Regions from separate parts of the Paenibacillus haidiansis genome, predicted to be linked through region 1. Evidence: riboswitches for the same ligand, from Rfam matches in the RefSeq annotation. Region 1 holds a riboswitch; the other holds the start of a gene.

Region 1 (16,083 bases):
TGTCAACGATCATCTGAAGATCGGCGATGTTGTGACCGTGAAGGTTATCAACGTCGACAAGGACGGCAAGATCGGACTTTCCATTAAGCAAGCCGTCGATAAACCGGTAGAAGCCAGACCGCCACGCGCACCGCGCAGCGATCGTCCGGGCGGTAGAGACGGAGATCGGCCAGGCGGAGGATTTAACCGGGATCGGGGAGGACGTCCTTTCAAGCCGCAGCCGAACAAGGCCTCTTTTGAAGATAAAGTCTCCCGCTTCCTTAAAGATAGTGAGGAGCGAATTTCGTCACTGAAGAAGAACACGGAAGGCAAACGCGGAGGACGCGGAGCCAAACGTATGTAATACAACATTGAATATGAACTTCCGCAGGCACTCTTGCCTGCGGTTTTTTGTTTTTCGCCCCGTTTCTCCGCCCGCTTACTATTTTTGTCGTCTACCCTGCCTCAAGCGACAGGTTACAACGCAATCCACGCCTGTCTTTGGACGAACTGGCAGGAAATGTCTAATGGGACGACTTCCATACATACGAACATAGGAACGCCTTAAGAAGCTGATCCGTACGGCAGGCTTGGGTTCGCGCTGTTTCGAAGGCCGCACTCAATTTGTCGGAAATTTCTTTTGACTCGGCTCCGGTAATTGACAAACTTTCCGCCCGCGCCCTCCTATAATGGGACATACCTTACAAAAATGGAAAAGGCGGTGCCAGGTAATGGAGAAATGGAATGTAATCCCATTTCCGGGAATGAAGAGAACGAAGAAGCAAGTAAGGGAATCATGGGGAGATGCGTTCAGGCAGCTTCCGATTGTAGCGGCCTTTAGCAGGTTTTTTGCGGCCAATAAGTGGAACGGTTTGTTCTTATTGATGAGCTTCCTGCTGGGGAAGGCGGTGATCCTGGACGAGCTGTCCCCGTTTGCCGCGGCCTTCTTTGCGGTCATTATGTTTCTAAGACGGGATATCGCCGTGATTGCCGGGGCGTCGATGGTCGCCGGAGCGATGCTTGTCTCCGGGAATCACGCGCTTTTGATCGCCGCGGAGCTGCTCATTTTCTTTCTAATCCATAAAGGAATGGAAGCGTTCGAACGCGCGGATGTGTCGTACGCGCCGCTCATGGTGTTCACTAGCACTTTCCTGGCGCTGCTGTTCGAGACGGTAATCGGCCCTTCTCTGACATGGTACGCCTTTTTGATGACGGTGATGGACGCGATCCTCAGCTTTGTGCTGACGCTCGTATTTATTCAAGCGGTTCCGATCTTTACATTCCGGAAAAGGAACTACCAGCTGCGCACGGAGGAAATTCTCTGCCTTGTCATTTTGCTGGCGTCGGTGATGACCGGATCCGTAGGTTGGGAGATATCCGGCTTATCGATTGAACATATGCTCACGCGATATTTAATTCTGCTGTTCGCCTTGGCCGGCGGCGCTACGCTGGGTGCCTCGGTCGGGGTTGTCACGGGGCTGATCCTCAGCCTGGCCGACACCTCGGCACTTTATCAAATGAGCCTGCTCGCTTTTTCGGGCATGCTGGCCGGGATGCTGCGCGAGGGACGAAAATGGGCCGTCGGCTTCGGCATGCTGCTCGGCTCTTCCATCCTTTCCTTATATCTGACCGGTCCGGCGGAGGTGATGTCCTCAACCTGGGAGAGCTGCGTCGCGGTATTCTTCTTCTTACTGACGCCGAAAAGCGTCGTCGGTTCGATTGCGAAATACATTCCCGGCACGCAGGACCATACGAAAACCCAGCATGAATACGCCAAACGGATGCGGGAGGTGACCGCGGGCCGGGTATCGCAATTCTCTCAAGTGTTCAAGCAACTGTCGCGCAGCTTCGGACAGATCGCCAGCTCGGGGGAGATCGCCAAGCGGAGCGAGGAAGTCGATCATTTTATGGACGCGGTCACCGAGGGGGCGTGCGCAACCTGCCACCGGCGCAATATGTGCTGGGACGGGAAATTCTATCAAACTTATAAACTTATGACGGAGATGATGACGGCCGTCGAAGAGAATCCGAATTTGACCAAGGAGGGCCTGCCCGCCAAATGGAGCAAAATGTGTGTGAAGACCGATCAAGTGTTGGCCGTCATGAAACGGGAATACAATCTTTATCAACATGATATGCACTGGAAAAGGCAAATATACGACAGCCGGCTGCTCGTAGCCGAACAATTATCCGGCGTATCGCAGGTGATGGAAGACCTGGCGAGGGAGATCGAGCGCGAGGGACAAGCTTTGTACAAACAGGAGGAACAAATCCGCGAAGCGCTGGAAAAGATGGGCCTGTCCATTCACAGCATCGATATCGTCAATCTGGACCACGGCAATGTCGAAATCGAGATCGTTCATGCCTATACCCGCGGCTTCGACGAATGCCGGAAGATCATCGCCCCGCTCTTGTCCGATATTTTGGGCGAGCATATCGCCGTGGTGGCCGAGTCGGCGGCTAGCCGGCGCGACGGTCTGGCCACGGTGACGTTCGGATCGGCCAAGACGTACGAGGTGGTCACCGGGGTGGCGGGCACGGCCAAAGGCGGGGATCTGCTGTCCGGGGACAGCTTCAGCGCGATGGAGCTCGGCAACGGAACCTATGCGGTGGCGATCAGCGACGGGATGGGCAACGGAGAACGGGCCAGATTGGAGAGCAGCACCGCGCTGAACATTTTGGAGCAGCTGCTGCAATCGGGTATGGACGAGACGCTGGCGATCAAGTCGGTCAATTCGATATTGATGCTTCGCTCGCCGGATGAGATTTACGCCACGGTCGATATGGCGCTGATCGATGAATATTCGGCCCGGACGACCTTTTTGAAGATCGGCTCTTCCCCGAGCTTTATCAAGCGGGGACAGGAGGTGATCCCCGTCTCGGCCAGCAATTTGCCGATCGGCATTATTCAGGATATCGAAGTCGACCTGGTTACCGTTCAGCTGTATCCGGGCGATACGCTGATCATGATGACGGACGGTGTATACGATGCTCCGGGGTACGCCGTCAACAAGGAGCTGTGGATTAAACGGCTGATTCAGGAGATCCGGTCGGAGGATCCCCAGGAAATCGCCGATAGTTTGCTGGAATCCGTGATCCGCTATCAAAAGAATGTTATTCAGGACGACATGACGGTTGCCGTCGCCAAAGTGGATCATTTTTTACCCCAATGGTCGACGCTGCATATCCCGGGGATCACCCGGCTGGAGCGTCCGCGGACCGTAAGCTAGGTACGGGGACGGAGAGATTTTTCGACAAAGATAAGGACAAAAGTCACAAATTCGACAAAAAATTGGGTTAATTTTCATGGGAATGTTTTCAAGTATGTAGTAACATGGACCTTGACTATCCTGGTAATCCACCAAATATGGCATCATTTCTCAAAATTTTAAATAAAATCTTGGCAAAACTGCCGAAAGGCAGTGACGCAAAGCTATAGGGACTAATTCCTCTACAGGGGAGATGTCAGCCAGTTGCCTGAAAAAAATGGTAACCTATAGTTTTTTTCTACAGGTTATCTTTTTTTTGCCCTCAAACCGGGTATGCCTTACCATTCTCTCACAGAAAGGAGTCTTAGTAGTGAAATAGGTTTTGCAGTTCACAACAAGGCATCATAACATTACTGACGGAAAGAGGAGACAAGAAATGAAGCTGCCAAGATGGGGCGGTTTTCGCCGCTGGAGCACTGTTACGAAGAATATGGTTATAACGAGTTTATCCATTCTGATGACCGGCGTGATCCTGATCGCCTCCAGCTACTATATTCAAGGCGAAGTCTTGACGAACCAGCTGGAATCGGATTCGCAAAAGGTCATGGAAGCGTGGATTAACAAAGTGACTCCGGCCGAAGCCGCCGAAGCGATGAACAACACGGATCGGAACTCGCCGGTTCAACAAAAGCTGACGCAAATTTTCGATGATTTATCCGCAACGCATCCGAATGTGGCGCAAGGTTATATTTTCGGCGCCGAAGTAGTCGACAAGAGTACGCTTATGATAGCGTTTCCAACAGCTGTATTGGACATGTTCGAAGGCGAGAACCTCCATTTGGGGGACATGCTCGGACAGCCCGATATACATATCCAAGGCGTTGATGAGATGCTGAAGACCAAAAAGATTACCTTCACGGAACCTTATAAAGACGATTACGGTACCTGGTTGACCGTGCTTTATCCGTTCCAGGACGAGAGCGGCAAAGTGTTCGCCTACATGGGCATGGACTTCGATGCCAGCCTTATTTTAAAAGGACAGCAGGACTTGTTGAAATATACCAGCCTTGCATTGGTTGTTATATTACTGGTCATTCTAACGTTTCAATATATCTCGCTGAGACGGACTTTCGCTCCCGTTAAAGGATTGATGAACGCGCTGGAGAAGCTGAGCCAGGGCGATTTTAGCGTTCAATTGGAGACGAACGGAAGTGAGCTGGGACGGGTCAACGAGAAATTCAATGTCACGGTTTCGAACATCAGAGACCTGATTACAACCATAAAAGGGGTGTCCACCCAATCGGCCGAGCAGGCTCGCGTTTTGTTCACGGCTTCCGAGGAGAATCATCAAAGCTCTGCGAACATTACCACCCATATCGGCGAAATTTCGGACAAGGTGTCTCAGCAGAGCAAGTCGATTTCGGAAAGCGTGACTTCGCTGGAGGAAATCAACTCCGGGGTCAATACGATCGCGGGAAGCACAGCCCTGTTGTCTGAGGCTTCTTTGCAAATGAAGACGCAGTCCGAGATAGGCGGGGAAAACATCGGCAAAGTCATGAAGCAAATGGACTCGATTCACCAATCGGTGCAGCATTCGGTGGCGTCGATCGAGCAGCTACAGAAGCGTTCGGGTGAAATCGAGGAAATCGTGCAGGTCATTACGCAGATTGCGGCGCAAACCCATCTTCTGTCACTGAACGCCAGCATCGAAGCCGCCAGAGCGGGGGAAGAGGGCCGCGGTTTTGCGGTCGTAGCGAATCAGGTGAAGAAGCTTGCCGAAGAATCGGGCAAGTCCGCCGAGAAAATCGCCGACCTCGTCCACTACATCCAGAACGAAACGCTGACCGCCGTCAATGCCATCGGCGAGGGGGAGCGGAATGTGGAGGCGGGGATCGATATCGTCAAACAAACGGGCGAGCTTTTCTACAATATATTGGAGGCCACCGATTCCATCACAAGCCAGATTCAGGAGGTTTCCGCTTCAACGGAAGAAATGGTGGCGGAAACCGAACAGATTACGGCTACTATCAAACAGATCGCCGTATTGGCGGAAAGAAATGCGGACGTATCCGAGCATATCAAGTCCAGCGCGCTGGAGCAGCGCACGTCTGCGGGTAAAGTTATGGGTTCGGCGGAAAGCCTGAATCAAATCTCAGGGGAACTAGAGAAAGTGGTAGAAGGTCTGAAATTATAGAGAGAGAAGTCAAGGAGCTGAATTCGAGTGGGTACCTTACTAATGGACCGCATAATCCGGGATTTTTGGACGAATGAACTGCAGCCGCCGCTTTCCGGATTCGACATTTATACCGACTATTCCAAAATCGACGCAAAAGGAGAAATGGCGCAAACCGAATACAAGCTGGATATTTCTAAGGCCTTTAAATCGGGATTAAGCTCGGATATCGATTTTAATTTATGGATGATGGCCTGTTATTTCACTTTTTTATACCGAATGAGCGGCGAGAACGATCAAATCGTAGGCGTGATAGATGCCTGCGGGAATTTGCTGCCGCTTCGGATGCACTGCGAAGCGAAGACCTCATTTCGCGGATTGTATCAATCGCTTTCGGACAAATGGAAATCCCTCGATTTCGCAGCGCTGCCGCTAAAGGAGATTGAACGGATTACCGGCCATTCGCCTCTCGTACGGACGATCTTCGGGGAAGCCGCCTGCGCTTCGAGCTGCCTGAACTGGCACGTAAAGGAGCGGGAAGGCGAAATCCGGGTTCAAATTTCGTATGACAAAAACCTGTTTAAAGAACAAACCGTTCTCAAGTTCGCCGCCCACTATGGGCGGATTGTAAATGCGGCGTTTGAAGACGGGGACCGGGCCATCGGAAGTATACCGATGTTGACGGAAGAGGATATCACGGCTTACAGCGAATTGAATAATACGGAGAGGGTCTGGCCATCCCTACCGGCCGGCATTCCCGATATGCTGAGCCGGACCGTGGAGCGTTTTCCCGACCGCATCGCCTTGTCTTCCGAGAGCCGTACGCTAACCTATACGGAGGTGGATCGCCTCTCCAATCAAGTAGCCCGGAACCTGCTTTCGCGGGGGCTCGGCAAAGGAGAGTACGTGTCCATCTTCATGGAGCGCAGCTTAGAGGCCGTGATCGCTATGCTCGGGGTCGTGAAAGCGGGCGGCGCTTATGTGCCGCTTGATCCGGAACACCCGGAAGACAGGAACTCTTACATTATCGCGGATACCCGTTCCCGGACGGTAATTACGAAGGAAGTGTTCAAGCCGAAGCTGGAATCGCTTCTGGCGGGAGGGGAGACGGAAGTATCCCTGCTTTGCCTCGACACGCCCCTTGCGGACGACTCGGCCGATCTGGTAGGTGTCTTAACCGGTCCGGAAAATGTAGCTTATGTCATTTATACGTCGGGGACGACCGGCAGACCGAAGGGAGTTCTGATTCCCCATGCCGGCGTCGTCAATCTGTCGCTCGCAACCGTAGATCAGCTCGAAATGAGCGAGACGGATGTGATTCTGCAATACTCCACATTCAGCTTCGACGCCTCGGTGTACGACATTTTCAGCGCGCTGTGCTGCGGCGCAAGACTGCACCTGTTGAACAATGAGCAGCGCTATTCGGTCGATTCGTTCACTTCGAGCATTGTGGAAACCGGTGCGACGCGCATCGGCATTTTGCCGACGGTATTCTTCAACCAGTTGTCCGCCTATTTGAGCGCGGAAGACGGGTTCAAATATCGCGGGATTCGCAGCTTTGTGATCGGCGGAGAGGCCCTGACGGGGGAATCGGTGCGCGCGCTGCAAAGAAAGCTGCCGCACCGGCCGGTCATTGTCAACGCGTACGGGCCTACCGAGGTGACGGTCGCGACGACGACCTTCAAGCTCGACGGGCCGATTCCCGACGACTGGACCACGGTCAGCATCGGCAAGCCGCTTGCCAATTACGAGGTACTGATCGTGAATGAGCAGGATCAGCTATGCCCGATCAATGTGGCGGGCGAGCTGCTGATTCACTCCGTAGGGCTGGCCAGAGGGTATTTGAATCAACCGGAGAAAACCGCGGAGGCGTTCGTCCCGGACCCGGTAAATCCGGGATCGGGCAAGCGGTATTACCGCTCCGGCGATCTCGTGCGCTTGCAGAACGGGGGCAACATTGAATATGTGGGCCGCAAGGATCTTCAGGTCAAAATCCGGGGTTACCGGATCGAGATCGGGGAAATCGAGGAGAATTTGGCCAAACATCAGGATATGAAGGATGTTGCCGTGATCGCCAAAGCGGACGCGACCGGGGAGAAGCAGTTGGTAGCCTTCTATACGGCCAAGGCTGGAGCCTCGGCAAGCAAGGCGGAGCTGGCGGCGTTTCTGAAGACGAAGGTCCCGGCTTACATGGTTCCGAGCCATTTCATATGCCTGGAAGCCATGCCGGTGTCGCCGACCGGGAAAATCGACCGCAAACGTCTGGCCCTCTATGAGCTCCCATTGGCCGGGGAGGAGTCCGAGGATTATGCGGCACCGGAAAATGACGTGCAACGGGAAATAGCGGCCGCTTGGGAAAGGGCGCTGAAGCGCAGCTTTATCGGCATTCACGACGATTTCTTCGAAATCGGGGGCCATTCGCTGAAAATTATTGAGGCGCTGGTACTCTTGAAGCCCAGGTTCCCTATGCTGAAGATTAACGATTTCTTTACATATCCTACCGTAGCGAAGCTGTCCGAGCGGGTGAAGGAGCTTGGAGGTGCTGTTTCCGGGGAGAAGGCGGCGCCCGGAATGACCGGGGAGCCGGTCGATCTGGCGGAATATCCGCGGAGGTTTGGCCGTAAAGCCCCGTCTCCGAAAACCGCCAGCCCGCAGAATCATATTCTGCTTACCGGCGCTACAGGTTATCTCGGTTCGATGCTATTGTACGAATTGCTCCGTTCCTCGGATGCGCTGATCTACTGCCTGATTCGCTCCGTTCACGGAGAAGACGCCTACCAGCGGCTGACCCGGGTGATGCGCGGCTATTTCGGCCCGGAAATCGCCTCGATGATGGAAGGGCGGGTCTTCGCCGTGCAGGGTGATTTGGAGCAGCCGGATTTAGGGCTGAACGAACGCGTTCAGACCTTGCTGGACAGCCGGATCGATTCCATCATCCACTGCGGGGCGGAGGTAAAACACTTCGGCGATCCGGCGTACTTCGAGCGGGTCAATGTCGAAAGCACCGACCGGCTCTTATCCATGGCCCGCGGGAAAAACGTCCGCTTCCACTACGTCTCGACGCTGGGCATTCCCGAGGATTTGGCCTTTGAAGGGAAGTGGGAGCGATTCACCGACCGGAACGGCTACGATTATTCGGTATCGACCGATAATGTCTACACCAACAGCAAACTGGCCGCGGAACGTATCGTCGTCAGAGCCTGCGAGGAGGAAGACGTAGCCGCGACGATTTACCGCATCGGCAATTTGTCCTGCCACTCGCAGACGGGCGAATTCCAGCGGAATATCGACAACAACGCCTTTTATCGAATGCTGAAGGCGATGTTCCTGCTCGGCAAAGCCCCAAGCGTTGACTGGCAGGTTGATTTGACGCCGGTCAATTACGCGGGTGAAGCGATCGTGGCTTTGGCGCTTCAGGAAGAGACGGCCGGACGTCTGTTCCACATATGCAATCCGGTGCAGCTTCCTTATAAGCAACTGGTCGATTGTTTCCGTGACCTAGGCTATAGGGTCGAGCTGCTGGATTGGCCTGCATATGAAGCCTGGCTGCTTGACGCCGGCCAGCGGAAAGACAGCATAGGTGTGGAGCTGGCTATGGCCCAATTGGAGGGTGACGGAGCCAAAAATTCGCCGTTTAAGTTTGCCTGTCCGCAAACGAGCGAGTTTTTGGCCGGAACGACGGTCGCCTGCCACGCCCCGGACCGGGAATACATCGCCCGGCTGGTGCGTCACGCCGTCTCCGTCGGCTATTTTCCAAGACCGGATAAACCTATAGAAGCGTAAAGCAATAAGCCTCAAACTGCTTCAAAAAGCGGCTTGTCTTATTCCCAACCGGTACGGGATAGGGCAAGCCGTTTCTATTGACTCTTTCGTCGGGTTTGAATCCTCTCTCTGCTGGAAATGATAGAAAAGAGAGTCTTTCAGAAAATAGAATGAAAGAAAGCGGGGATTCCTATGAAGCAAATTATGCTGATTACCGACGGCTGCTCCAATGTGGGAGAGAGCCCGGTTATGGCCGCGGCTTTGGCCAAACAGGAAGGAATTATCGTCAATGTCGTGGGGATTGTCGATTACGGAACGATCGGCGAGCTCGGCAGCTTGGAAATTGCGGAAATCGCCAAGGCGGGCGGCGGGATGAGCTCGCTGTCGGGGACGCAGAAGCTGGCGCAAACGATGCAGATGTTGACCAGAAAGACCGTGGTTCAGACGATTCAGCACGCGGTTAATAAAGAGTTAAAGCAAATCCTGGGCAATGCTTCCGTCGAGGAACTTCCTCCGGAGCAGCGTTCCCAGGTCGTGGAAGTGATTGACGAGCTAAGCGAAACGAGCTCCTTGGACGTAGCGCTGTTAATCGACGCGAGCGCCAGCATGAAGCCGAAGCTTGCCGCCGTGGAGGAGGCGATCCGCGATATGATGCTCAGCCTGGGCGCGAGAAAAGGAAGCAGCAGGTTGGCCGTGTTCCATTTCCCCGGCTCACACGGCGGCGAGGATGCCGTGCTCGATTTGGACTGGACGACCGATCTCGGTTCGGTACGCTCCATCTTCCAGCGGATTGCGATGCGCGGGGCGACCCCAACCGGCCCGGCGATCCTGAAGGTGATGGAATTCTTCCAATATGGTACACTTAAGGGACACGAATCCAAGAACTGGCCGGAGGAACCGGATAGAGGAGAAGGGATACTCGGTGACTACGTCGTCTAAATTGAGCCTTGCGCAAGGAACGGTAGTAACCGGCCGCTGGAAGGGCGGGCAATATCGGATTGAGCGCCTGCTCGGCCAAGGGGCCAATGGCGTTGTTTATTTGGTCAGGCAAGCGGACAGCTCGAAGCGTTATGCGCTCAAAATGGGCTTCGACACGGTCGATATACAATCGGAAATCAATGTGCTGAAGGCGCTGCAGCGGCAAGAACGGCGGCGAAGCGGCACGGGGCGGGATCTTTCTTATCTGGTGGAAGTCGATGACTATTCCGTCCAGGGCAGGGAGATTCCTTTCTATGTCATGCGATATGTGAAGGGCGAGCCGCTTCGGCCCTTTCTTGCCCAGAGAGGCGCAGAGTGGCTCGGGATCGCGGGTTTGCATCTGCTGCGGCAGCTTGGGCAGCTGCATGAGAGCGGGTGGGTATTCGGCGATCTGAAGCCGGAGAACGTGCTGGTGTCACCCTATGGCGAAGTCGAACTCATCGATTACGGCGGAGTCAGCAGTATGGGACGGAGCGTAAAGCAGTTCACCGAGTGGTATGACCGCGGGTTCTGGGGGGCCGGAGGGCGAACCGCCGACCCGGCCTATGACTTGTTCTCCTTTTCGGCCGTGTGCATTCACCTGCTTGCCGAAGGCTCGTTGAGACAGGCGGCGACGCAGCTTCCGCAAACGCGAAGCTACCATGATTTGCTGAATATCGTTCGTTCCGAGCCTGCTTTGAAGCCCTACAAAGTCTGGCTGGAGCGGGCGATCACAGGGCAATTTCGGGATACGTGGGAAGCGTGCCGATTATGGAAAGAACTCGTTACGGCCCCTTACCGCCGGCGCAAACCGGCAGCCTCGACTCCGCGCTGGCTGGTGGGCGCTTTCGCCCTGGCATTAACCTTGCTGGGCTGCGCCCTTTATTTGACTTTTATTCTATAGTGGAAAGGAAGAGGCGCAGGATGAATTCCGATTTGCACCGATTGGTGGAGCAAGTGCGCCGCACCGGGCGGGATCACGAGCTGTGGTCGCCCGGAGATGGTATCGTGGTCGCGGTTTCCGGCGGACCCGATTCCGTTTTGTTATTACATATATTAAAGGAGCTGGCCGGGGATCCCGGGCTTGGTTTGAAGCTGGTGTGCGCCCACGTCAATCATGGATTCCGGGGACAAGAGTCCAACGAGGAGGCCGAATTTGTACGGCATATGGCCGACCGCCTGGGGATTCCGTTCGAGCTCGGCGCATTTGACATTCCGGCTTATATGAAGGAATCGGGCAAAGGGGGCCAATTGGCCGCCCGGGAGAAAAGATACGGCTTCCTGCACGAGGTCGCCAAAAAATACGGGGCCGCGTCGATCGCCTTGGCCCATCATGCCGACGATCAAGCCGAGACGGTCATGATGCGGATTTTGCGGGGAAGCGGGCCGTCCGGTTTGGCGGGGATGAAGCTGAAACGCCGGGAAAAAAATGTGGAACTTATCCGCCCGTTGCTTCGTATATACAAAAATGAGCTGGTGAAGGCCTGCGAAGGCGCCGGCATCCCGTTTGTCATCGACAGCTCCAATTTGCTGCCCAAGTATGCAAGAAATGCGATCCGGCTGGATGTACTGCCGTTTTTGGGGCAATATAATGAGCAACTGGCGGATTCGCTGAACCGCCTGGCCGAGGTGATCGGGGAAGAAGACGATTACATGGCGCAGGAAACGGCGCGGATATATGCCGAAACGGTCATATGGCAGGATGGCTGCGCGGCTTTTCGGACGGGGACTTTCACCTCCCTACATGCCGCTTTACAACGGAGGTTGATTAAACTAATATTAAATTATCTGCCTTTGGGCACGGATGACAGCGATTTTGTCAAGATTGAAGCGATCCGCAAAGGGGCGGTCCAGGACCGGCCAACCACATGGAGCCTTGATCTCGGCGGAGGAATCCGTTGTCTGCGTGAATATGATATCATCCGGTTTATGCCCGCCCGAGCGGAAAGTCAGATTCCTCATTATACATATGTTGTGGAACATTTTCCGGCGGAAGTGTCTATTATGGACACGGGGCAAACCTTGCGTTTTACCCGTTATGAGGCCGGAGCCGAACTTCCGGCGGTGATACCGGAGGGAAACAACGAGGCCGCGTTCGATGCGGCCGAGCTCGTCTATCCGCTTACGGTGCGCTCCCGGCTTCCGGGAGACAAGATGAAATTGATGGGACTAAATGGAAGCAAAAAGGTGAAAGATATTTTCATCGACGAGAAAATACCTCCCTCTCTACGCTCCCAAATCCCAATGGTGACGGACGCCAAGGGCCGGATTGTGTGGATTCCCGGAGTTCGAAGATCATCGCTTGCGGCGGTAGGACGGCAGACGGCTTCCGTTGTGGTGATGGCTCTGGATACGGGCCGATAATCCAAACTTGGGGCTAAGGCCAATTGAAGGCATTCATAGTATAACGTAGGAGGTTTATTTATCTTGTTAAATGACATTCAGGAAGTTTTGATTACCCGGGAACAAATCCAGGAGAAAGTAGCCGAGCTCGGCCGCCAATTGAGTGCGGAATACGAAGGCCGGAATCCTTTGGTCATCTGCATTCTGAAAGGCGCTTTTATATTTATGGCGGATTTGGTGAAGGAAATTACCGTTCCGCTTGAGCTTGATTTTATGGCGGTATCCAGCTATGGAGCCTCCACCCGTTCTTCGGGAGAAGTAAAAATCATCAAGGATCTGGACAATTCCGTCGAGGGAAGAGACATCCTTATCGTGGAAGATATCATCGACAGCGGGCTGACGCTCAGTTACCTCGTCGATGTGCTGCAGCGGCGGAATGTGAAGTCCGTAAAGATCGTAACACTGTTTGATAAGCCGGCGCGCCGGACCGTGAAACTGGAGGCGGATTTGTCGGGATTCATTATTCCCGATGCTTTCGTTGTCGGTTACGGCTTGGATTATGCCGAGAAATACCGGAACCTCCCCTTCGTTGGAGTGCTGAAGCCGGAAGTATACAGCAGCTGATTTCGCCGGACCTTTGCGATTTTGCAAGGAGCCCGGAGCCGTCCCCGCCCGTTTTTTTGAAATGGCATGAGCGGCTATGTTAAAATAACTTAAGGTTTTGAGAGGAGGTAGGGGATGAATCGGTTCATCCGGAATTCTGGTTTTTATTTGATACTTTTCTTAGTCGTGGTGGGCATCGTCCAATTCCTCAACACCGGGAACGAGGCAACCATCAACCCTAGTTATGCCGAACTTCGGCAGCAATTAAAGAACGACAACATCGAAGAATTAACCGGGAAATTCGACGGTTATGCTTATCTGGTAACCGGTCAGTATAGAGAAGAGGTCGGAGACGGCAAGACGAAGACGAAGAACTTCTCGGCCTATATCCCTTATGATCCGAACGTGTTGAAGGAGATTACGGATCTCAGCGAACAGAACGGTTTTGATCTGAACTGGAAAAAGATGCAAGGGGAAAGCATCTGGCTGACTTTCCTGACCTCCATCGTTCCGCTGGCTATCATGTTCATTCTGTTCTTCTTCCTGTTCAATCAGGCGCAGGGCGGCGGCGGCAAAGTGATGAACTTCGGCAAGAGCCGGGCCCGTCTCTATAATGAAGAGAAGAAAAAGGTAACCTTCGAGGATGTGGCTGGGGCCGACGAAGAGAAGCAGGAGCTTGTCGAAGTCGTTGAATTCTTGAAAGACCCGCGGAAATTCGCCGCCGTCGGCGCGCGTATTCCGAAAGGGGTTCTGCTTGTGGGCCCTCCGGGGACCGGTAAAACTTTGCTGGCCCGTGCGGTTGCAGGGGAAGCCGGCGTACCGTTCTTCAGCATCTCCGGTTCCGACTTCGTGGAAATGTTCGTCGGGGTCGGCGCTTCCCGGGTGCGGGATTTGTTCGAGAATGCGAAGAAGAATGCGCCATGTATTATCTTTATCGACGAAATCGATGCCGTGGGCCGTCAGCGCGGCGCCGGACTCGGCGGCGGGCATGACGAACGCGAGCAAACGCTCAACCAATTGCTCGTGGAGATGGACGGTTTCGGCGGCAACGAAGGTATTATTATTGTCGCGGCGACCAACCGCGCCGATATTCTTGATCCGGCCTTGCTGCGTCCGGGACGTTTTGACCGTCAAATCACGGTCGACCGTCCGGATGTGAAGGGCCGCGAAGCGGTACTTCGCGTTCACGCGCGCAATAAGCCGCTGACCAAAGACGTCCGCCTGGACGTCATCGCCAAACGGACGACCGGTTTTACCGGCGCCGATCTGGAGAACCTGTTGAACGAAGCGGCGCTCCTTGCCGCACGCCGCAACCGCAAGGATATTTCCATGCGCGAGGTTGACGAGGCGATCGACCGCGTCATCGTCGGTACGGAGAAACGCAGCCGCGTTATCAGCGACCGCGAGAAGCGGATCGTGGCGTTCCACGAAGCGGGCCATACGATTGTCGGCTACTTCCTGGAGCATGCCGATATGGTGCACAAGGTAACGATTATTCCGCGCGGCCGTGCCGGCGGATATGTAATCATGCTGCCGAAGGAAGACCGGATGCTCGTGACGAAGCAGGAATTGCTCGACAAGGTAACGGGCCTCTTGGGCGGCCGCGTGTCGGAGGAGCTGTTCATCGGCGAAATCGGCACCGGGGCTTACAGCGACTTCCAGCAGGCGACAAGCATCGTGCGCAGCATGATCGTCGAATACGGGATGAGCGAGAAGCTCGGACCGATGCAGTTCGGCACATCGCAGGGCCAAGTATTCCTGGGCCGCGATATCGGGCACGAGCAGAATTACAGCGATCAGATCGCTTACGAGATCGACCAGGAAATGCAGCGCTTCATTAACGAATCGTATGAACGTTGTAAGAAGCTGCTCACCGAGCATGCCGCGGAAGTCCGCTTGATCGCGGAAACGCTGCTTGAGGTGGAAACGCTGGAACTGGATCAGATCAAATCGTTGATCGAGACCGGCAAATTGCCGGGTAATGGCGAAGCCGGCGGCAACGGAAGTACTCCTGCCGAACCGGGTGAACCAACCGTGGACAACGTCGGCGACGTACGTGTTCGTATCCAGGGCAAAACCGAGGATCCGGCACCTGCCGGTCCGACCGGAGATATCCCGAACAATATGCCGGGGAGCTCGGCGAATAACGTGAAAGAGGATCCGACGGTGGATGCTCCGCAAGGAACCGTCAGCGATACTCCGCAAACGCCGGACCGGATCGATAAAGACGATAACGGGCAAGGCAACGGCGGCAATACGCCGACCGTATAAGCATAGCGTCACCAAACCGGGAGACAGAGTATCTGTTTCCCGGTTTTTTTCATTCCCGGGAGCATTTTGCTTAAAATTTTATTTAGTCCATTTGCTCAGGTGAATTGACAGCCCTGTGCCGCTTGTGTAAATTAGTTGTTAAACACACTGTGTCAACTTGGTGACCGTGCAGAAAAGTATGCGTTTTTTTGCACAAAGTTTTTGCTCACAGGATGATTTAACCAAATATAACGGGATGCGGACAAGAGAGAGAATCGCGGAGGATAACCGCGGGCGCGACTTAGGGGAGGATATCAGGTGGAAGCTCAAGCATTGGAACATAAGGCGGAAATGAACCGTGAGCTTCGTGAGAAGTTGTTCCGGCTTAAAAAGGAACGGAATGCCATTATTTTAGCGCATTATTATCAACGCGACGAAATTCAGGAGGTGGCCGATTTCCGGGGCGACTCGTTTTTGCTTGCCCAAAAAGCGGCTTCGACCGATGCTGAAACGATCGTATTCTGCGGCGTCCATTTTATGGGGGAAAGCGCGAAGATCCTCGCTCCGGACAAGACCGTGCTCATTCCCGACGAACGGGCGGGCTGCCCGATGGCAGATATGGTCAATGTGGACGGCTTGCGCAAGCTGAAGGCCCAGCACCCGAACGCCAAGGTGGTTACATACATTAATTCTTCGGCGGAAATCAAAGCGGAGACGGACATCTGCTGTACGTCCTCCAATGCGGTAAAGGTCATCAATTCGGTCGATGCCGATGAGATCATCTGGGTTCCCGACAAAAATCTAGGA
Region 2 (5,144 bases), on a different contig from region 1:
GCATATCATAATAATACCATGTGCCTTTTAAGTTGTCAGGCCACATCTTGGCGTCCTCATGAATGCCGTTCTTATCCACTTTTCTATTCAGCACGCTGTTGATGAAGGCGGCGGCCTCGGCCCGGGTGATGTATTGATCCGGTTTGAACGTTCCGTCCGCATATCCTTTGATCCAGCCTTTATTGGCGGCGGAGGCGATATATTTCTCCGCCCAGTGTCCGGTGATGTCCGTAAACATATCGTTCTGCCGTTCGTCGAGCTTGTCGAACCGGGAAGCGATCGCCGCAAACTCGGCTCTGGTAATATAGCGTCCCGGTTTAAAGGAACCGTCCGGATACCCCGTGATCACTTCCGCGTTCTCCATCGTGGAAATATGCTGGTTGGACCAGCGCGTAGCGGCCACGTCGGAGAAGGAATTATCCGTCTTCAGATAAGCGGAGCGGCTGTCATCCGCCAGCAACCGATAGAAAATCGCGGCCACTTCTTCGCGGGTAATGTTGTTCAGCGGTTTGACCGTGCCATCCGGATACCCATTGATGTAGTCGTAATGGTTCTCCGTTTCCAGCGCCGGCGGAGGCGGCGGCAATGGCGGCAGCGGCGTTTCGGTCGTTGTGCTCGTTGTCGACGAGCTCGTTCTTCCCGAACGGGACGAATTTCTGGTGTAGTAGAAAATATACTCCTGGCCTTCTTCATCGCTAAACGTGTAGGAATGAGTCGAGTCCACCGGCGTATAGCCGGATATCGATTTCGCCCTAAGAGTTTTTGTCTCGCCCGCTATACCCTTCACGGTTGTCGGACTCGCCAGTTCTTCATCCGTACCGCTGCGCAAATACTTGACGGTCACTTGCTGCTCCGCAGGCGCTTCATTCTTCGTGTAATAGAAGACGTGTACCTGCTCTTCTTCATCGGTAAACGTATAAACGTAGCGTTCCGTCTCCGGAGTGTAACCCTCGATTGCTTTTGCGGACAGCGTTAGTTCGGCACCTTCTACATCCTTGAATACATCCTCGGAGGCCAGCGCCTCGCCCGTTGCCCGGTCAAGATAGTAGACGGTGAGTCCGAACACATCTTCTTCCGGTTCGCCGAGATTATAGTAGAAGGTGTGCTCCTGATCATCTTTAAACGTTATTTCATAGCTATGCGTGTACTCTTCAGGCGTGTAAACCGCGCCCGTTACCGTGATCGGCTTCGCTTCCAGCACCAGGACTTCTCCAACCTTACCGGTATGGAACGTTGGATCCGCAAGAGGCTCGCCCGATTCCCGGTCTACGTAGTTGACCTGGACCGTACGCTCTTCCTGAGGCTGTTCTTTCAGCGAGTAGATGAATTCAAATTCCTGATGGACAGGCTGTGCTTTAAAGGTGTAAGAAACTTTATAGCTGTGCGGTTTGTAAACTGCGCCCGTTACCGTATCCGTGATATCTTCGGCAGATAGGGTGATTTTCTCGCCCACCTTGCCGGTGTAGCTATTATCAGGGTCCTTAAGATCTTCACCGGTTTCCCCGTTCACGTATCTTACGGTCAAGGATCTTTCGTTATCTACTTTAGCATATCCAAACCAGACGATTTGGTAAGGCTGATTTTTAGTAAGCGAAACAGTCGTCGGATTTTCCCCAACTTTCAACTCGAAACCTTCAACCTCTTTGGCCGGAACATTGAATGGTCCATCCTTGATATTTAGTGCATCGCTGCCTTTTTTATCTTTGAAAGACTCCGTGTACAGCAGTTCCGCTTCGTCACGAGGTACCACATTGCCGTCGGCGTCGATTGGCTCACCGTCGGCATTAACCTGGTAGCCCTTCATTAAAATGTGCCCGTTGGTTATTTTTACTTTAGGAATTGGAAAATCCCTCGATGCCGATTCACCCTTTATATTGGTGTAGTCAATCGTCGTTCGGCCATTCGTAGGGTATTTTTTATCCAATTCCGGACTTTTGGATAGATCAATAACCACTTTATAAGTAAATGTCGCAGGGTGGCCTTCCGCTATTGTCCCAACTTTCCAGGTAAATGTCTCGGTTTCGGGATCCCAGTTTACCTCACCCTGAGAGGCCGAGTAGTCCAACGAGGCAAGATCAAACATCTCACCCATCGGGTCGATAACCATCGCGTCCTGGGCGGCGTAAGAAATCTTGCCGGCCAGCTTACTGAAGATCTCTTCCAGTTCGTCGCTATCGGCAGGATAATAACCTTTGTTCTGAATGTTATTAATTACATATGAGGCATTGGTATTTTGATAAACATCCAGACCGATTGAGTAAATATCGATGCCTTTTTTCTGAACGATCTTTGCTTCGGACAAAGTTCCAATGCCATTGTCTTTTACGCGATAATTTCCAACCGGATATTCTTTATCCAATTCATAGTCTTCACCTTTTCCAACTAACTCGTTGTATTTAAAATTGGACAAAATAAAATGGTGTTCTCTTCCCGGCCAGTTATATCTTTCAGCATTATAAGCTTTATAGCTGTAGGTCGGTTCTCCGTCGCTTAAGACGATGATCACTTTGTTTTTGGCATTTCTCTGATTTGTTCCTTTCCCGTTAAAACCCTCTTCAAAGAGCCCTCTGGCGGTTTTTAGCCCTGCCTGGATATTGGTTCCGGAACCTAAATCGATTTGATCGATCGCATTCTTTAGATCTTCCTTCTTATTCGCTCCCTTAAATCCGGAGTCAACCTTTGCCGTTTTGCTAAAAGACACGACGGCAATTTGCGTGTCCGCTCCGTCAAGAAGCAAATAGTCCACAAATTTTTTGGCCGCTTTCTTGGCATGGTCTATTTTTTCTTTGTCTTCCATACTCCCGGAATTATCGATAACCAGTACGACATCGGAACTGGTTTGGCGATTTTTCCCCTCAACGCTCAGTGTAACCTGCCATTCGCCAAAGTTCCCCGTCGGTTCGGCTGTTTTGTTCAGCCTGATGTCTCCTTGCTTGAGCCCGGATTTATCGCCCGAATTCGCTCCGACCGTGGTTACGGGACCGAGTAGAAGTGAAAGCATGCATAACCAAGAAATGGCCAACCTTAACCTGCGTTTCATAGATTCCTCCTCATATTTTCATAAATATCCTCCTTTAAGCTCTGTTCCCTACCTCCTTACTGCCGGAAATTTATTTCTCTCGGGCGGTGCCGTTTGAGAATGACGGAAAAATAAAAAACCGGCTACATAAACAATAAAAACATTGTTATGCAGCCGGACGGTCATAAATCGTTGGCGATTATTAGACTCCAAGGCTTTGCGACCTAACCTTTCGGTTAGTGTGCCAAATATTCAATTATTATGAGGATCAGGTAATTCCTTGATTACATTTTCAATATATTTCAAAAAAAAATTGTTGTCAACAGATTCAAGTGAGAAAAATATCCTTGACAATCAGAAAATTACAGTCGACAAATTTAACGAGTTTTATGCGATGCAATTCTACAAGAAACTCCAAAAACAGCGCTATATTCCCTTTTTAAATCTGATAGATTCTATTATATTAAAATATACTAAAAGTCCCCCAATTCCTCATTTTAGCATCAGATAATCTTCAATCAAAAATAAAACCCGGAAGAAGAAATCCCATTACGGTCTCCCTTCCGGGTTTCAAACTAATCGCTTATTTCAAATCCTCATCCTCTTGGTCGGCCTTAGATGGCGTATCCGATTGTTCAAAGGATACTTCCTCTTTTTGAGGCAGAGACGGGACTTGCCCCGCCGGCCATTCCGGCTTCACACCGATACGCTGCTTTTGTTTCCTTCTCCGCAGCGGCCAGATGATCGCCAGAATCACCGCAGCGATCACGATCAGAGGCAACAAAGCGGATATGACAATGACTAGCCATTGCAGCAGCATGGAGATAACATCGATACTGCCGGTTAAAGCATTTTGCGCCCGTTTCCAGAGCGGGTCCTGTTTTTCCTCCTGTTTGATGAGCGAATTTTCTACCGGCTGAAATACGCGAATTTCGATCGTGGAGAACGAGACATTGTTATCGATATAACGCATCCGGCCTTTGATTTGCTCGATCTCCGTCTGAATCCGCTCCAATTCGTTGGCGAATTCAACCAGATCGGCCGTTTTGGTGGCTTCACCGACGAATTTCAAATATCTCGCTTCCATCGCCTGCTTCACTTTGAGCCGGGACTCTAAGTCCACGTACTCTTCGGACACATCCTGTCCTTCAATGCTTTGCTGCAACGATTCGGGCTGAAGCTGCGCCAGCCGGTCCAAAAACGGGGAAAACCCGTCGGCTGGAACCTTCAGAATGAAATTGCCGCCAAGTTCGTACTCGGACTTCGTTTCGGAAAACTCCACGATATACCCGCCAGTCAGAGTGATCAAATTGCGGATTTCCGACTGCGCTTTGCCGTAATCTTTAACCTCCATCGTCACATTCGCCCGGTAAATCAACTTCTTGTTAAGTCCCAGCGCTGTGTTCGAGCCTTGAAAACCGGCTGCTGCGGAGCCGGAATCCCCACCTGCGGCCGCCTGCTCTGACGGAGTCCCGCCCCCGTTCGCGGCCGGAGCTTCCGCCTCTGTCGTCTCCGCCGCGATAGACGCCTTATCCGCTGCACCCGCTCCCCCACTATCATTACTGACTGCAGTGTCGCCGTCGGCAAGATTGGCGCTTCCGCACCCGCCAAGCAGCAATGACAAGACCAAACTTAGTGCAATCGCCCAAATACCCCATCTTTTCATTCCAATTTCGCCCCCTGGAAAAATCTATATTTGTTTATTCAAACAGAAAGACGTTTCCAGAGGCTGGAAAGTTGCCAAAAAAGTCGCATGGACACAAAAAAGAGGAGCCTTTCGGCTCCAGATCTGCATGAACGAAGTATTCAAATTCCATCACATCACACGATTTTGTTAATAGGCTAGGGCGGCAGATTGTTCTTCATTGGATAATGAAAATTCGATTTTCAAACCAAGCGCTAAGGATACTTTTAATATCGTTTCGATCGACGGGACAGTGGCAGCAGTCTCCAATCGCGCGACTTGAGCTTGTGTTATGCCAGCCCTTTCGGCTACTTCACGTTGACTCAAGCCGGTCTCTTTGCGTCGGCGCACAATCTCATTTACGAGCCGGGCCGTCTCGGTAATCACTTCTTTCTCCAAAGAAGTCTTATAGTTTAGTTCTTTTTTTATGTTACTCCACGT

Evidence for each region. A riboswitch is a leader RNA that binds a small molecule or an ion and turns the genes downstream of it on or off. The one in region 1 is predicted to bind cyclic di-GMP.
Region 2: it holds a riboswitch for cyclic di-GMP, as region 1 does, so the genes downstream of both, V3851_RS05650 (S-layer homology domain-containing protein) here and V3851_RS23270 (methyl-accepting chemotaxis protein) in region 1, are expected to answer to the same signal.

The regions. Positions count from the first base shown of each region.
Region 1 covers NZ_JAZHPZ010000018.1:14,842-30,924, reverse strand. The annotation lists gene V3851_RS23280 (S1 domain-containing RNA-binding protein) at 1-343, shown strand, start outside; gene spoIIE (stage II sporulation protein E) at 711-3,209, shown strand; cyclic di-GMP riboswitch class I at 3,372-3,460, shown strand; gene V3851_RS23270 (methyl-accepting chemotaxis protein) at 3,625-5,382, shown strand; gene V3851_RS23265 (non-ribosomal peptide synthetase family protein) at 5,410-9,144, shown strand; gene V3851_RS23260 (vWA domain-containing protein) at 9,316-10,062, shown strand; gene V3851_RS23255 (serine/threonine protein kinase) at 10,046-10,984, shown strand; gene tilS (tRNA lysidine(34) synthetase TilS) at 11,005-12,444, shown strand; gene hpt (hypoxanthine phosphoribosyltransferase) at 12,508-13,047, shown strand; gene ftsH (ATP-dependent zinc metalloprotease FtsH) at 13,162-15,297, shown strand; gene nadA (quinolinate synthase NadA) at 15,595-16,083, shown strand, end outside.
Region 2 covers NZ_JAZHPZ010000002.1:283,657-288,800, forward strand. The annotation lists gene V3851_RS05650 (S-layer homology domain-containing protein) at 1-3,040, opposite strand, end outside; cyclic di-GMP riboswitch class I at 3,186-3,275, opposite strand; gene V3851_RS05655 (DUF4349 domain-containing protein) at 3,603-4,685, opposite strand; gene V3851_RS05660 (helix-turn-helix domain-containing protein) at 4,854-5,144, opposite strand, start outside.